DNA from 4 places in the Klebsiella quasipneumoniae subsp. quasipneumoniae genome. Region 2 is predicted to be linked to each of the others. Evidence: predicted binding sites of a transcription regulator. Region 2 holds the regulator's gene; each other region holds the start of a gene.

Region 1 (3,350 bases), 1.0 Mb from region 2:
TATCAGCCGCTGTTTTTGGCGGTCTTTTTGATACCCAGCTTATGCAATATCTTGCGTCACGCATGGTTAATATGGTTGCCAGATATAACCGCCTCCCGGATATGTCGCGCGCCGATATTGACCTGCTGGCCTCTGATATCGCTAATTTCATTCGCGCTGAACTGGCTGACATTGATGACACCGGATTTAGCGAGCTTAAAACGCTGTACACCTGGTACATGCGAGCCGGTTTCATTTCCCTGCAATTCAACGTTACCCCGCCGCATTGGGAGAGGGTGACAAAGAAATATGTTGGTGAGGATGAAATAGCCCCTGCTATCACTCGCATGTTTAATGAGGTTTGGTGGCGTGGCCGATTACGACGCATTGCGGCTGCATGGCGCGAACACCTGCACATTGCCGTTGGCAACGTCAGCAAGAAAAAGCATGCTTACGCGAGTAAAAACTGCGTGACCGACTGGCGCGAGCAGAAGCGCCGCACGCGTGAATTTCTCAAGGGGCTGGATCTCGAAGACGAAGACGGCAACCGCATCAGCCTGATTGAAAAATACGATGGATCGGTCGCTAACCCTGCGATACGTCGCTGCGAGCTGATGACCCGCATCCGTGGGTTTGAAAATATCTGCAATGAGCTCGGTTATGTCGGTGAGTTTTATACCCTGACCGCGCCGTCAAAATATCACGCCACAACTAAGGCGGGTTACCGTAACACCAAATGGAAAGGAGCCAGCCCGTCGGACACGCAAAGTTATCTCACCGGCCTTTGGGCGCGTATTCGTGCCAAACTACATCGGGAAGAAATCCGCATTTTCGGCATCCGTGTTGCCGAACCTCATCACGACGGAACGCCACACTGGCACATGCTTATGTTCATGTTGCCGGAAGACGTCGAGCGCGTGCGCCTCATCATCCGTGATTATGTGTGGGAGGAAGACCGCCACGAACTGAGAAGCGATAAAGCCAAAAAAGCGCGCTTTCATGCCGAGGCCATTGACCCGGAAAAAGGCAGCGCTACCGGCTATGTTGCTAAATACATTTCGAAAAATATCGACGGCTATGCTCTTGATGGTGAAACCGATGGCGAAAGCGGTGAGCTGCTGAAAGAGACAGCCCCCGCTGTATCAGCATGGGCGGCGCGCTGGCACATCCGTCAATTCCAGTTTATCGGCGGTGCGCCGGTGACGGTCTACCGTGAATTGCGTCGTCTCGCCGATACCGAGACCGCGCACGCTCTGAGCGTTGAATTTGCCGCCGTCCATGATGCCGCTGACGCCGGTGACTGGGCTGGTTACGTTAATGCGCAGGGTGGCCCGTTTGTCCGTCGCGATGATTTGCAGGTGCGCACGCTTTATGAACCGCGCGCCGAGTTTAACCAGTATGGTGAGGAAACCGTCTGCATCCGTGGCGTGTACGATTCTGCTGTCGGTGCTGGTACCCCGATTTTAACCCGGCTAACGCAGTGGAAAATTGTACCGAAGCGTGCCGTTGATTTGGCCGTTGACGTTAAGGGCGCTCCTGCGCCCTCTCGGAGTTCTGTCAATAACTGTACGGGAAGCGAAAGCGATCTGCCGGAGCTGGATTTATCCAAACCGTTGAGTCGAAGTGAAAGGCGGAAGCTAACAACCAGACTCAGGGACAAAAAACGGGTCACCAGGCGTGATTTTATCCACGGAACGGATAAACAAAGTGCAGCCATTGACAGAACAATAGACGAGATTCAGCTCACGACCGGCGAAACTATCAGCCGGGGTGAGGCTCTGCACCTGATGGCTGGTGGCAAAAGTTGCATAAACGGCAAATGGTGCCGTGGTTCATCAACCGGTGAGATTTTCCCGGCAGCACCGTCACACCGGGCGCAGGCCAGACAAATCCTAAATCGAGTCGCGGGGTTAGCGTCAGTTACTAAGTTGAGGCTGTGACTAATTCATAGCCATATCATGCACATACGTCCTTTTGTAGCGTAACTTTTTCTTTCATCTTTTTATCGATACGTGATACTGTGTATTTATACAGTATCCCGTATTGGAGGTTGTGTGGATAGAGAGTTAAACGAGCAAGTCATGATTGAACGGGTCGAAATGATTGCGCGTCTGACGACAGAGGGTGTTTGTCAGGAAAGAGATCGTGAAATTGCTTTGAATTTAATTGCGGAAATTGCGAGAGGGAACTTGATGAAAAATAACTCTTTTTCAGTTGTTTTCGCTCCCGCTCCTGTTGAACAAAGATTAAAAAAAGGGGGCGAAGTGAGGGTTAACATCACGTTGGATAAAGACCAAAAAATCGGGCAGCAAGTTGTCGATGCTTTTCAGTGCGAGTTGACCCGACGCGTACAATCAATTTTCCCATCAACGAGAGTAACGGTAAAAAAAGGGTCAATGACAGGAGTCGAACTGGTTGGGTTCGACCAGGCGTCAGACCGAGAAGCGTTGGACGGTATTCTTCAGGAAGTATGGGAAGATGAGAGCTGGCGTTAGTTCCTGAAAAATGTATAACCATCGACCCCGTGTTTGATAGCATGGGGTTGTTTTGTATGGGGATTACACATAAAGGAAAATCATGGATACCGTAATAGCATTTTTATCTTTGGCACTCTTTATTGCTTTTATCGTGGGTTTACTCAAGCCGTCTCTGGTTCGGATGCCGAACCGTAAGCGCTCCAGTGCGGTTTACCTTGGTGGCTGTCTCGCGTTGGGCGTTATTGGCTCAATTTTATGGCCGCCTGAAAAGAGTCAGCCTGTTGCAAAAACTGATGCACTGGAGGTTAAAGCGGAACCGGCTACGCCAACGTTTGAGTATGCAGATAAAACCCTCAAAGAATATCGCAATGAGCCAAAAGAAACCCGACACGATATCGTTAAAAACTATGTTGATTTCAAAAGTGTACCGGCCAGCTCTACTGATGTTTTTTATGCTTGTATGAGTGAGTACACTTTTACTAAAGATGATGTATTAAAGCTTGGTGATGTGTTGGGGTGGTGTTTCAATGACTTTGAGAAAGAGCCGCAATCTCTGAATAATAAAATCAACCTTGACGCATTTCAAAGTAATTTCAGCGGTTGGGATGGCTCTTATCGCCCGTTAGAAAAACTAATAAAATCGAACATGAATAATGATTCATCTTATAAACATGTTTCAACGGTCTATCATTTGATTTTAAATAAAGACCCGCATGCAGTTGTAAAAACGACGTTTCGTGGTACAAACTCATACGGTGCAATTGTAAAAGAGACTATCGCCGCTCGTGTAGATGTCAGAACAGGTGAAATTGAATCAGTAATCGATAATTAATCATAACGCCGCCAGCCCTGAAAGTGCCTTTCTGGTCTGGCGGCGTTGAACAACGAGCTAAG
Region 2 (3,350 bases):
GGCAGGGGACATAGACAATCTCATGGCCATCGTGCGCCAGCTGGCGTACGCGCTCGGCGTTATGCACGTTGATGCCCTGGTACAGGCGGTTCCAGGTGAAGCCGAGAATGCGGTCGGTCAGGCGGATCATCTCGTAAGAGAAGTTCGCGGCAATCTCTTCCATCAGCGCAATCGCGTTCTGCTGGGCCTTCTCGTGGGAAATTTTCTTGCTGCGCGCTTCGTCTTCCACCGCCCGGGCAATGGCCTTCGACGCCAGCAGCTTGTTAAACAGATCCTGGCGGGCCGGCAGACGCGGGCCGACGGCGGCCAGGCGCTGGCGGGCAAAATGCATCCGCGCGACGCGTGCCAGTTTCTGGGCGATGATCTTATCGGTACCGTGCTCATCCGCCATGCGGCGCAGCGATACGGAAGGCGAGAAGCGCACGAAGCTGTCGCGGCCGAGCCAGGAGACGGCGAAAAATTTCTGAATGCCGTTAAGCATCCGCAGCGGCGGATTAACTTCCCCTTTCTCACGACCCGGCGAGCGGCCGAACATCACCGACACCGGCACCATTTGCACATCGAGATCCGGATGGTTGCGGTGCAGATCGAGGTAGTCGTGGAACAGCTTGATGGACTCTTCTTTTGGCGTGTAGTAGGTGAATACGCGCGGCCCGCCGTGGATGAATACGTAGCGCGGCAGCAGGGCGCCGTCGATTTCCAGCGGTTCAAGCGGGTCAGGTAAATCATGCGCCAGACATTGGGCGCGCAGCGTCAGCAGGTCCGCCTTGGAGTTATAGGGCAGGACGTACATGACCGGACGCGAGGTATCGAGTCCTAATTCCTGAGCAGGCTCTGCCGGAATAGACTTGCTTTTTACCAGCACCCGTAATGGTAAATTCAGTAATTTATAGTAAATTCGTTGCCAGCCGGACATAAACGATGTGAAGCCTCTGGTTAATCATGCAAATGCGCGGCAAGAATAACAGAAAGCGGGCAAAATTTCCGTTACCGCGCGGCAAACGCGTACACTCATCGACGTCATTTACATAAAAAGGTTTTGTGATGGCCAATAATACCACCGGGTTAACCCGAATCATTAAGGCGGCAGGTTACTCCTGGAAAGGATTTCGCGCGGCGTGGATCAACGAGGCCGCGTTTCGTCAGGAAGGTGTCGCCGCCATCGTGGCCGTCGCGATAGCCTGCTGGCTGGACGTCGACGCCATCACCCGCGTATTGCTGATTGGCTCGGTCCTGCTAGTGATGATAGTCGAAATTCTCAACAGCGCGATTGAGGCGGTCGTGGACCGTATTGGCTCGGATTATCATGAGCTTTCAGGGCGCGCCAAAGACATGGGGTCGGCGGCGGTCCTGCTGGCGATAATCATCGCGCTGATCACCTGGGGAACGCTGCTGTGGAGCCATTATCACTAACGTTCTTCGCTAACCCTCGCAAAATATAAACAATCTGCCGATTTTTGTGTGCCATGTGGTTCCAAAATCACCGTTAGCTGTATATACTCACAGCATAACTGTATATACACCCAGGGGGCGGAATGAAAGCGTTAACGACCAGGCAGCAAGAGGTGTTTGATCTCATTCGGGATCATATCAGCCAGACGGGCATGCCGCCGACGCGTGCGGAGATTGCTCAGCGCTTGGGGTTCCGTTCCCCAAACGCGGCGGAAGAACACCTGAAAGCGCTGGCGCGTAAAGGCGCAATCGAGATCGTCTCCGGCGCCTCGCGCGGTATCCGCCTGCTGACGGAAGAAGAGCACGGCCTGCCGCTGATCGGCCGCGTCGCCGCCGGTGAGCCGCTGCTGGCGCAGCAGCATATTGAAGGCCACTATCAGGTCGACCCGTCGATGTTCAAGCCCAACGCCGATTTTCTGCTGCGCGTCAGCGGGATGTCGATGAAAGACATCGGTATTCTGGATGGCGATCTGCTGGCGGTCCACAAAACCCAGGATGTGCGTAACGGCCAGGTGGTGGTAGCGCGCATTGACGATGAAGTGACGGTGAAGCGCCTGAAAAAGCAGGGCAACGTCGTCGAACTGTTGCCGGAAAACAGCGAATTTACCCCTATCGTTGTCGATCTGCGTCAGCAGAGTTTTACCATTGAGGGTCTGGCCGTTGGCGTGATCCGTAATGGAGAATGGCTGTAACGCCTGCCCCCGCGCAGCGTCATCTGATGCATGACGCTGCGACGTTTGTCCTCAATCAGGTCTCCGAACATGCTGCTCAACGCTGCCGATAAAGCGCTGTGGCGCCTTGCACTCCCCATGATTTTCTCCAATATCACCGTCCCGCTGCTGGGGCTGGTGGATACCGCGGTGATCGGCCACCTTGACAGCCCGGTATACCTTGGCGGCGTCGCGGTCGGAGCGACGGCCACCAGTTTCCTGTTTATGCTGCTGCTGTTTCTTCGCATGAGCACCACCGGGTTGACCGCTCAGGCCTGGGGGGCCAAAGATCCGCTGCGACTGGCGCGGGCGCTGGTGCAGCCGCTGGCTCTGGCGCTGGGCGCCGGGGTGTTGATTATCCTGTTTCGCCTGCCGTTGATTAACCTCGCCCTGCATATCGTCGGCGGCAGCGAGGCGGTTCTCGAGCAGGCGAGACGGTTTCTCGATATCCGCTGGCTCAGCGCTCCCGCGTCGCTGGCCAACCTTGTGCTGCTCGGCTGGCTGCTGGGGGTCCAGTATGCCCGGGCGCCGGTGATTTTGCTGGTGGTCGGTAATCTGTTGAATATTGTGCTCGACCTGTGGCTGGTGATGGGCCTGCGGATGAACGTCCAGGGGGCGGCGCTGGCCACGGTCACCGCGGAGTACGCCACTCTCATTATCGGCCTGATGATGGCGAAGCGGGTGCTAACGCTGCGCGGCGTGTCGCTGGCGATGCTGAAAAACGCCTGGCGCGGGGACATGCGCCGTCTGCTGGCGTTGAATCGCGACATCATGCTGCGCTCCCTGCTGCTGCAGCTGTGCTTTGGCGCGCTGACCGTCTACGGCGCCCGTCTGGGCAGCGATATCGTGGCGGTCAACGCCGTACTAATGACCATGCTGACCTTTACCGCCTACGCGCTGGATGGCTTTGCCTATGCCGTGGAGGCCCACTCCGGCCAGGCCTACGGCGCGCGCGACGGCAGCCAGCTGCTGGAGGTGTGGCGGGCGGCCTGCCGGCAGTCCGGTATGGTGGCGCTGGCGTTTGCCCTGGTTTACAGCCTGGCGGGGGAGTACATCATCGCGCTGTTAACCTCACTGCCTTCCCTGCAGCAGCTGGCCGATCGCTATCTGATCTGGCAGACCATCCTGCCGGTGGTCGGGGTCTGGTGCTATCTGCTGGACGGCATGTTTATCGGCGCGACGCGCGGC
Region 3 (3,350 bases), 2.1 Mb from region 2:
CATCCTCCGCCGTGTCATATTTTCTTGCAATTAAACCCTGATATGAAACGCGAAGTTCCGTAAAAAGGACGGCGGATCTGTAAATCTAGAGGATATGCCGTTGAAAGGCCGTTTGTTTATTGCTGTATCTTTGCTCGCTTCGAGCGTTTCCTGCGCATTTGCCGTCGACTTACCTGCTACGGTCGCGCCGCCTTCCATTCAGGCTGGCTCCTGGGTGCTGATGGATTACACCACCGGTCAGGTACTGACCGCGGGTAACGAACATCAGCAGCGCAATCCTGCCAGCCTGACCAAATTAATGACCGGCTACGTGGTCGATCGCGCCATCGACAGCCATCGTATCACCTTTGACGATATCGTCACCGTGGGGAAAGACGCCTGGGCGAAGGGCAACCCGGTGTTCGACGGGTCATCCCTGATGTTCTTAAAGCCAGGGGATCGCGTCAGCGTCCGCGACCTCAGCCGCGGGCTGATTGTCGACTCCGGCAACGACGCCTGCGTCGCGCTGGCCGACTATGTCGCCGGCGGTCAGCCGCAGTTTGTCGCCCTGATGAATCAGTATGTCGAAAAACTGCATCTGCAGGATACCCATTTCGAAACCGTCCACGGCCTCGATGCCCCGGGCCAGCATAGTTCGGCCTATGACCTGGCGGTGCTGTCGCGGGCGATTATCCATGGCGAGCCTGACGTCTACCACATGTACAGCCAGAAAAGCCTGACGTGGAACGGCATTACCCAGCAAAACCGTAACGGTCTGCTGTGGGATAAAACCCTGAACGTCGATGGCCTGAAAACCGGCCACACGTCGGGCGCCGGGTTTAACCTGATCGCCTCGGCGGTGGATGGCCAGCGTCGGCTGATCGCCGTGGTGATGGGGGCCGACAGCCCGAAAGGCCGCGAGCAGCAGGCCGCGAAACTGCTGCACTGGGGGCAGCAAAACTTCGACACCGTGCAGGTGCTGCAGAAGGGGCAGAAGGTCGGCAGCGAGCGCATCTGGTACGGCGATAAAGAGCAGATTAAGCTCGGCACCGATCAGGATTTCTGGTTAGCGCTGCCGAAGGCGGAAGTGTCGCGGATTAAGGCGAAATACGTGCTGGATAAAAAGGATCTGGAGGCGCCGATCGCCGCCAACCAGCGGGTCGGCGAGATTTCGCTGTATGACGGCGACAAGGTCGTGGGCCACTATCCGCTGGTCACCCTCGAAAGCATTAATAAAGGCGGGGTGTTCTCGCGAATGAGCGATTACCTGCACCACGAGCTGTAACCACGCCAACCGCCTCTTTGCAGGCGGTTTTTTTTCGCCTGCCGCCCGGCAGACGCGGTGACAACATCGCCGTTTTTTTCATCAGCCGCAATGGCGACTCTGTGAATTCGCGCACATACTGAGGGGGGATCTCCTGTTAAATTAACTGTATATCCATACAGTCATTTATCTCCAAAGGAGGCAAAATGAACTACAGCGTCACCCCCCTCGGCAAGAAAACCATTGCCGGTTTCCATCTGGTCGGGCCCTGGGATCAAACCGTCAGGCAGGGGTTTGAGCAACTGATGATGTGGGTTGAGGGCCAGCAGGTGCCCGCCCGCGAGTGGCTTGCCGTCTACTACGATAACCCGGAGGACGTGCCGGCGGAAAAACTGCGCTGCGCCACCGTGGTCGCCGTTGACGAGGATTACGTCATTCCCGCCAACAGCGAAGGGGTGATCATAACGGCGATTGCCGGCGGGGATTACGCCTGCGCCCGCGCGCGGGTGGTGGATCACGACTTCGCCACCCCGTGGAGGCAGTTTTTCGACAGCCTGCTGCAGAGCACGGCGTATCGCATCGCCCCCCAGCCCTGCTTTGAGGTCTATCTTAACGACGGCAACCACGACGGCTACTGGGATATCGACATGTATGTTCCCGTCGCCCGCGTCGCGTCGTAGCGATTTACCCCTGTTCCGGACAAGGATTTTTACATTCCCGGCACGCTCCGGGCGAAAAAGCAGTTACAATTGGCCTTTTCGTTTTGCCGGAGAGGGTTGTGCGCGCTGATAAATCACTCAAGCCATTTGAGATCCGCTTGTATCGCCATTATCGGGTGGTGCATGGTGTGCGGATTGCGCTGGCCTTTGTGCTCACCTTTTTGCTGGTGCGGCTGCTGAACGTGCCTGAGGGGACCTGGCCTCTCATCACCCTGGTGGTGGTAATGGGGCCGATCTCCTTCTGGGGCAACGTCGTGCCGCGGGCGTTTCAGCGCATCGGCGGCACGATCCTCGGCTCGGCGCTGGGGCTGGTGGCGCTCAAGCTTGAGCTTATTTCCCTGCCGCTGATGGTCCTCTGGTGCGCGGCGGCGATGTTCCTCTGCGGCTGGCTGGCGCTGGGCAAGAAACCCTATCAGGCGCTGCTGATCGGCATCACCCTGTCGGTGGTGGTCGGGGCGCCGCCGGGCGATATGCATACCGCCCTGTGGCGAAGCGGCGACGTGATCTTCGGCTCGCTGCTGGCGATGCTGTTTACCGGTATCTGGCCGCAGCGGGCGTTTATCCACTGGCGCATCCAGATGGCCAGCTATGTCACCAACTTCAACCGCCTCTACCAGGCCGGCTTCTCGCCAAATCTGGTGGATCGGCCGCGGCTGGAAAAGCATCTCCAACAGGCGCTCAACGACGTCGTCAAAATGCGCGGGCTGATCACCCCCGCCAGCAAAGAGACGCACATCCAGAAGGCGATCTTCGAGGCTATCCAGACCGTCAGCCGCAACCTCGTGTGCATGCTGGAGCTGCAGATCAACGCCTGGTGGGCAACCCGTCCGGGCCACTTCGTCATGCTCAATGCGCACACCCTGCGGGAGACGCAGCAGATGACCCAGCAGACGCTGTTGGCCATCGCCCACGCGCTGTACGAAGGGAACCCTCAGCCTGTGCGCGCCAATAATGAAAAGCTGAATGAAATCGTCCTCGAACTGCGCCAGCTGATGAAAGAGCAGGGTGACGATAGCCTGGCGGAAACCCCGATCCATGGCTATGTTTGGCTCTCTATTGAACTGGCGCGCCAGCTGGAGCTGCTGTCGCATCTGATCTGCCGCGCGTTGCGCAAATAAGCACCAGATGCACCGGGTAACTGCACGGGTTGTTTCGATTCAGCAGCGTTTAGGGTTATGATAAACGCAAAGGAAAAAACATTGTCATCAGCGACTGCTAGCAGTTATGTTAGCCCTATAACGCAGTCGCTTTACGAATCCGAATCTCAATTATTAGGGGTGTAAAAATGGAAACAACTAAGCCTTCTTTCCAGGACGTACTGGAGTTTGTTCGTCTGTACCGTCGTAAGAACAAACTGCAGCGTGAAATTCAGGACGTTGAGAAAAAGA
Region 4 (3,350 bases), 2.2 Mb from region 2:
TCGCTCTGCGCCGGCGTCCCGACGGTGTGGCGCCAGACCTGATAAGGAAGCAGCGTGGTGGGATGTTTACGCACATACCACACAAAGCGTGAATCGTTGCTCCAGGCAAAGCCGGAGGTGACATTTTCCAGGGTCTCCGGATACCACTCGCCGTTGCTGAGGTCGCAAAAGCGCAGCCCGTACTGGCGGCGGGAGAGATAATCTTCCGCCACCGCCATCAGCTGGTTGTTGGGCGCAATGCCCAGCCCCCCCAGGGTGTAAAACTCGCTTTTCGCCGCCCGCTGGTTGGCATCAAGCAGGATCTCCCACTCGTCCCACTCCTCTTTCAGCACCGACTGGCGCTGGTAGATAGCGTATTCGCAGCCCGGCTCGTACACCTGACGATAGCGAAAGCCGTTTTTGCTGTAGGGAGCCGAGACTTCCCGCTGCGGAATGCGGTCGATAATCTCTTTCAGCAGACGCTCCTGCAGGCTGAGCTGCGAATCCATCACTTGTTTGCCGTAGGCGTTTTCCGCGTGCAGATATTCCAGCACATCAGGCCGCGCGCGTTCATCGTCGCGCAGCCAGTAATAGTTATCGATGCGTGTATCGCCATGCAAGGTCATGGCGTGAGGGATCCGTTTGGCTTTAGGTGGCATGTTATTCTTCTGCTGCTTTTTCGTGACACAAGAGCATTCAGGCCGCAGGGTGGCGCCTGAATGATGACGTGTCTATAAGGGTGGCAAAAGACGCGGGCGATGCAAGCGAAACGTGATAATTTAAACGCTTAGCGCCTGTTTTTGTGACTGGATATCCTGTTCGATGTCGGCCCGGACATCTTTTGGCAACGCCAGGGCCTCACCCAGGGCGTTGAGATAGCTGCGCTCCATAAAGTGGTCGATATCGATCACCGCGCAGCTGACGTAGTAGATCTCCAGCGCCTCCTGCGGGTCAACGATGCCCTCGGCGAGACGCTGCGGATCCAGCGGCTGAGCCAGCGCCTGGTCGATCAGGACCCGGGCCTGAACGTCAATATTGGCCTCCCGAAGCTGGGCTTCAATCTTCGCCCGCTCGTGATCGTCGATATGCCCATCGCTTTTGGCGGCAAACACCAGGGCGGTGATCAGCCGCACGCTGCGCGGATCGACATCCGCCGGCGCCGCAGCCGTCTCTGGTGTCGGGGCGGGTGTGTTCTGAGCGCGCATTTTCTGCTGATACTTGTTCCACAACACAGTACCCGCTACTGCCCCACCGCCAGCCAGCAGCGCGCTGGTGCCATATTTCGCCAGCAGCTTGCGTGACGATTTGCTGGCCACCAACAGCCCTGCCAGCCCGCCGATGGCGCCGGGCAGCAGGGCGCTCCCTTTTGACGATTCGCCGGACGGCGACGCGCCCTGCTGTCCGAGCAGCGACTGCAGTTGATTTAACCAGTTAGCCATGGTTTTCCTCTCAGGTGACAAACACTGTTATCAGCCTAAACGACGCGATGTCAGGAAATGTTAGATATGGCTAAAGATGCGCAAAGGTGCGCGCGGCGGCGGTACCGGGTCCAACCCACCAACCGACCAACCGACCAACCGACCAACCAGCCCGCCAGCCCGCCAGCCCGCCAGCCCGCCAGCCCGCCAGTGGCTAACCGCCAGCCATCAGGCCGCTTTGGCTTTCCGCGTTTTGGCAGCCGGCGCGGCGGCATCTTCCGCCGGGGTAGCCTCTGCGTCCGTTGACGGCGCGGGAGCATCGTGCGCAGTCGCATCCTGCTCCGGCAGTTTGCCGGCGCGCAGGATATGCTGCAGCGCCTCTTTACGCTCCGCCAGCCACATCGCCATGATATCGCGCTGGGCATCGTCCATTTCCAGCGGCGATGCTACCAGCCAGTCATTCAGCACCTCTGCCAGATCGAGCATTTTGTCGTAAGCGTCGGCCTCTTTTTTGCTGGCAAAAGACATTTTTTCCTCACCTTCGCGGATCACCACATATTTAATTTCAACCGCCATGCTGCAGCCTCTCGACACTGTATTTTTATACAGTATAACAAATTTCCCTTCCGGACTCAACTCACGCGCGTAAAGACAGACGCAAACGTTTTCGTTTATAATCGACCGCATCTTTTTTTACTGCGGAAGAGAGTTATGACTGTATTAGGCACCGCGCTGCGCCCGGCAGCCACCAAAGTTATGCTGTTAGGCTCCGGCGAGCTGGGTAAAGAAGTCGCCATTGAATGTCAGCGTCTGGGCATTGAAACTATCGCCGTCGACCGCTACCCCGATGCCCCGGCGATGCAGGTCGCCCACCGCGCCCACGTCATCAATATGCTGCACGGCGAGAGCCTGCGCGCGCTGATCGAACAGGAAAAACCTGATTACATCGTGCCGGAGATCGAAGCTATCGCCACCGATACCCTGGTCGAACTGGAGCAGGCCGGGCAGAAAGTGGTCCCCACGGCGCGGGCAGCGAAGCTCACCATGAACCGCGAAGGCATTCGCCGTCTGGCGGCGGAAGAGCTGCAGCTCCCCACCTCCAGCTACCGTTTCGCCGACAGTGAAGACGCCTTCCGCGCGGCGGTCGCGGAGATCGGCTTGCCGTGCATCGTCAAACCGGTGATGAGCTCCTCCGGTAAAGGCCAGAGCTTTATTCGCTCGGCTGACCAGCTCAGCGAAGCCTGGCGCTACGCCCAGCAGGGCGGCCGCGCCGGCGCCGGGCGGGTGATCGTCGAAGGGGTGGTGAATTTCGACTTTGAAATCACCCTGCTCACCGTCAGCGCCGTCGATGGCGTGCATTTCTGCGCCCCGGTCGGCCATCGTCAGGAAGATGGCGATTATCGTGAATCCTGGCAGCCGCAGCAGATGAGCGACCTGGCCCTTGAACGCGCTCAGGATATCGCCCGTAAGGTAGTGCTGGCGCTGGGGGGGCATGGCCTGTTCGGCGTGGAGCTGTTCGTTTGCGGCGACGAGGTGATCTTCAGCGAAGTCTCCCCGCGCCCGCACGACACCGGAATGGTGACGCTTATTTCGCAGGATCTCTCGGAATTCGCTCTGCACGTTCGCGCCTTTCTTGGGCTGCCCGTCGGCGCCATCCGCCAGTATGGCCCAGCCGCTTCCGCGGTGATCCTTCCGCAGCTGACCAGCCAGAACGTCAGCTTCGGCCAGCTGCAGTCGGCCGTCGGAGCTGGCCTGCAGCTGCGTCTGTTCGGCAAGCCGGAGATTGACGGCACCCGTCGTCTGGGGGTGACCCTCGCCGTCGCCGATTCAGTGGAAGAGGCCGTGGCGCGGGCTAAAACCGCCGCCGCGGCGATTATCGTCGAAGGATAAATAATAAAAAAACCCGGTCGCGTTGCCGCTGACCGGGTTGTTGACCTTGAGGCGCGGTTTACT

What was found. Region 2 encodes LexA, which represses DNA repair genes until DNA is damaged. Its sites were predicted from a motif close to TNCTGTATGTACATACAGNA; they were not measured.
Region 1: LGM20_RS03310 (DinI-like family protein) is a predicted target of LexA. The motif match lies at 1,996-2,015, and genes of this name have one in related genera.
Region 3: sbmC (DNA gyrase inhibitor SbmC) is a predicted target of LexA. The motif match lies at 1,408-1,427, and genes of this name have one in related genera.
Region 4: LGM20_RS09185 (YebG family protein) is a predicted target of LexA. The motif match lies at 1,989-2,008, and genes of this name have one in related genera.

What each region holds. Positions count from the first base shown of each region.
Region 1 covers NZ_CP084876.1:670,063-673,412, forward strand. Annotated here, with positions in the region: gene LGM20_RS03305 (replication endonuclease) at 1-1,919, shown strand, start outside; gene LGM20_RS03310 (DinI-like family protein) at 2,034-2,474, shown strand; gene LGM20_RS03315 (hypothetical protein) at 2,557-3,288, shown strand.
Region 2 covers NZ_CP084876.1:4,998,814-5,002,163, reverse strand. Annotated here, with positions in the region: gene plsB (glycerol-3-phosphate 1-O-acyltransferase PlsB) at 1-916, opposite strand, end outside; gene LGM20_RS23950 (diacylglycerol kinase) at 1,045-1,413, shown strand; gene lexA (transcriptional repressor LexA) at 1,536-2,144, shown strand; gene dinF (MATE family efflux transporter DinF) at 2,214-3,350, shown strand, end outside.
Region 3 covers NZ_CP084876.1:1,785,730-1,789,079, forward strand. Annotated here, with positions in the region: gene dacD (serine-type D-Ala-D-Ala carboxypeptidase DacD) at 101-1,264, shown strand; gene sbmC (DNA gyrase inhibitor SbmC) at 1,450-1,923, shown strand; gene LGM20_RS08610 (FUSC family protein) at 2,022-3,080, shown strand; gene LGM20_RS08615 (DUF496 family protein) at 3,248-3,350, shown strand, end outside.
Region 4 covers NZ_CP084876.1:1,895,639-1,898,988, reverse strand. Annotated here, with positions in the region: gene ptrB (oligopeptidase B) at 1-638, opposite strand, end outside; gene LGM20_RS09190 (tellurite resistance TerB family protein) at 759-1,418, opposite strand; gene LGM20_RS09185 (YebG family protein) at 1,626-1,973, opposite strand; gene purT (formate-dependent phosphoribosylglycinamide formyltransferase) at 2,109-3,287, shown strand; gene LGM20_RS09175 (bifunctional 4-hydroxy-2-oxoglutarate aldolase/2-dehydro-3-deoxy-phosphogluconate aldolase) at 3,346-3,350, opposite strand, start outside.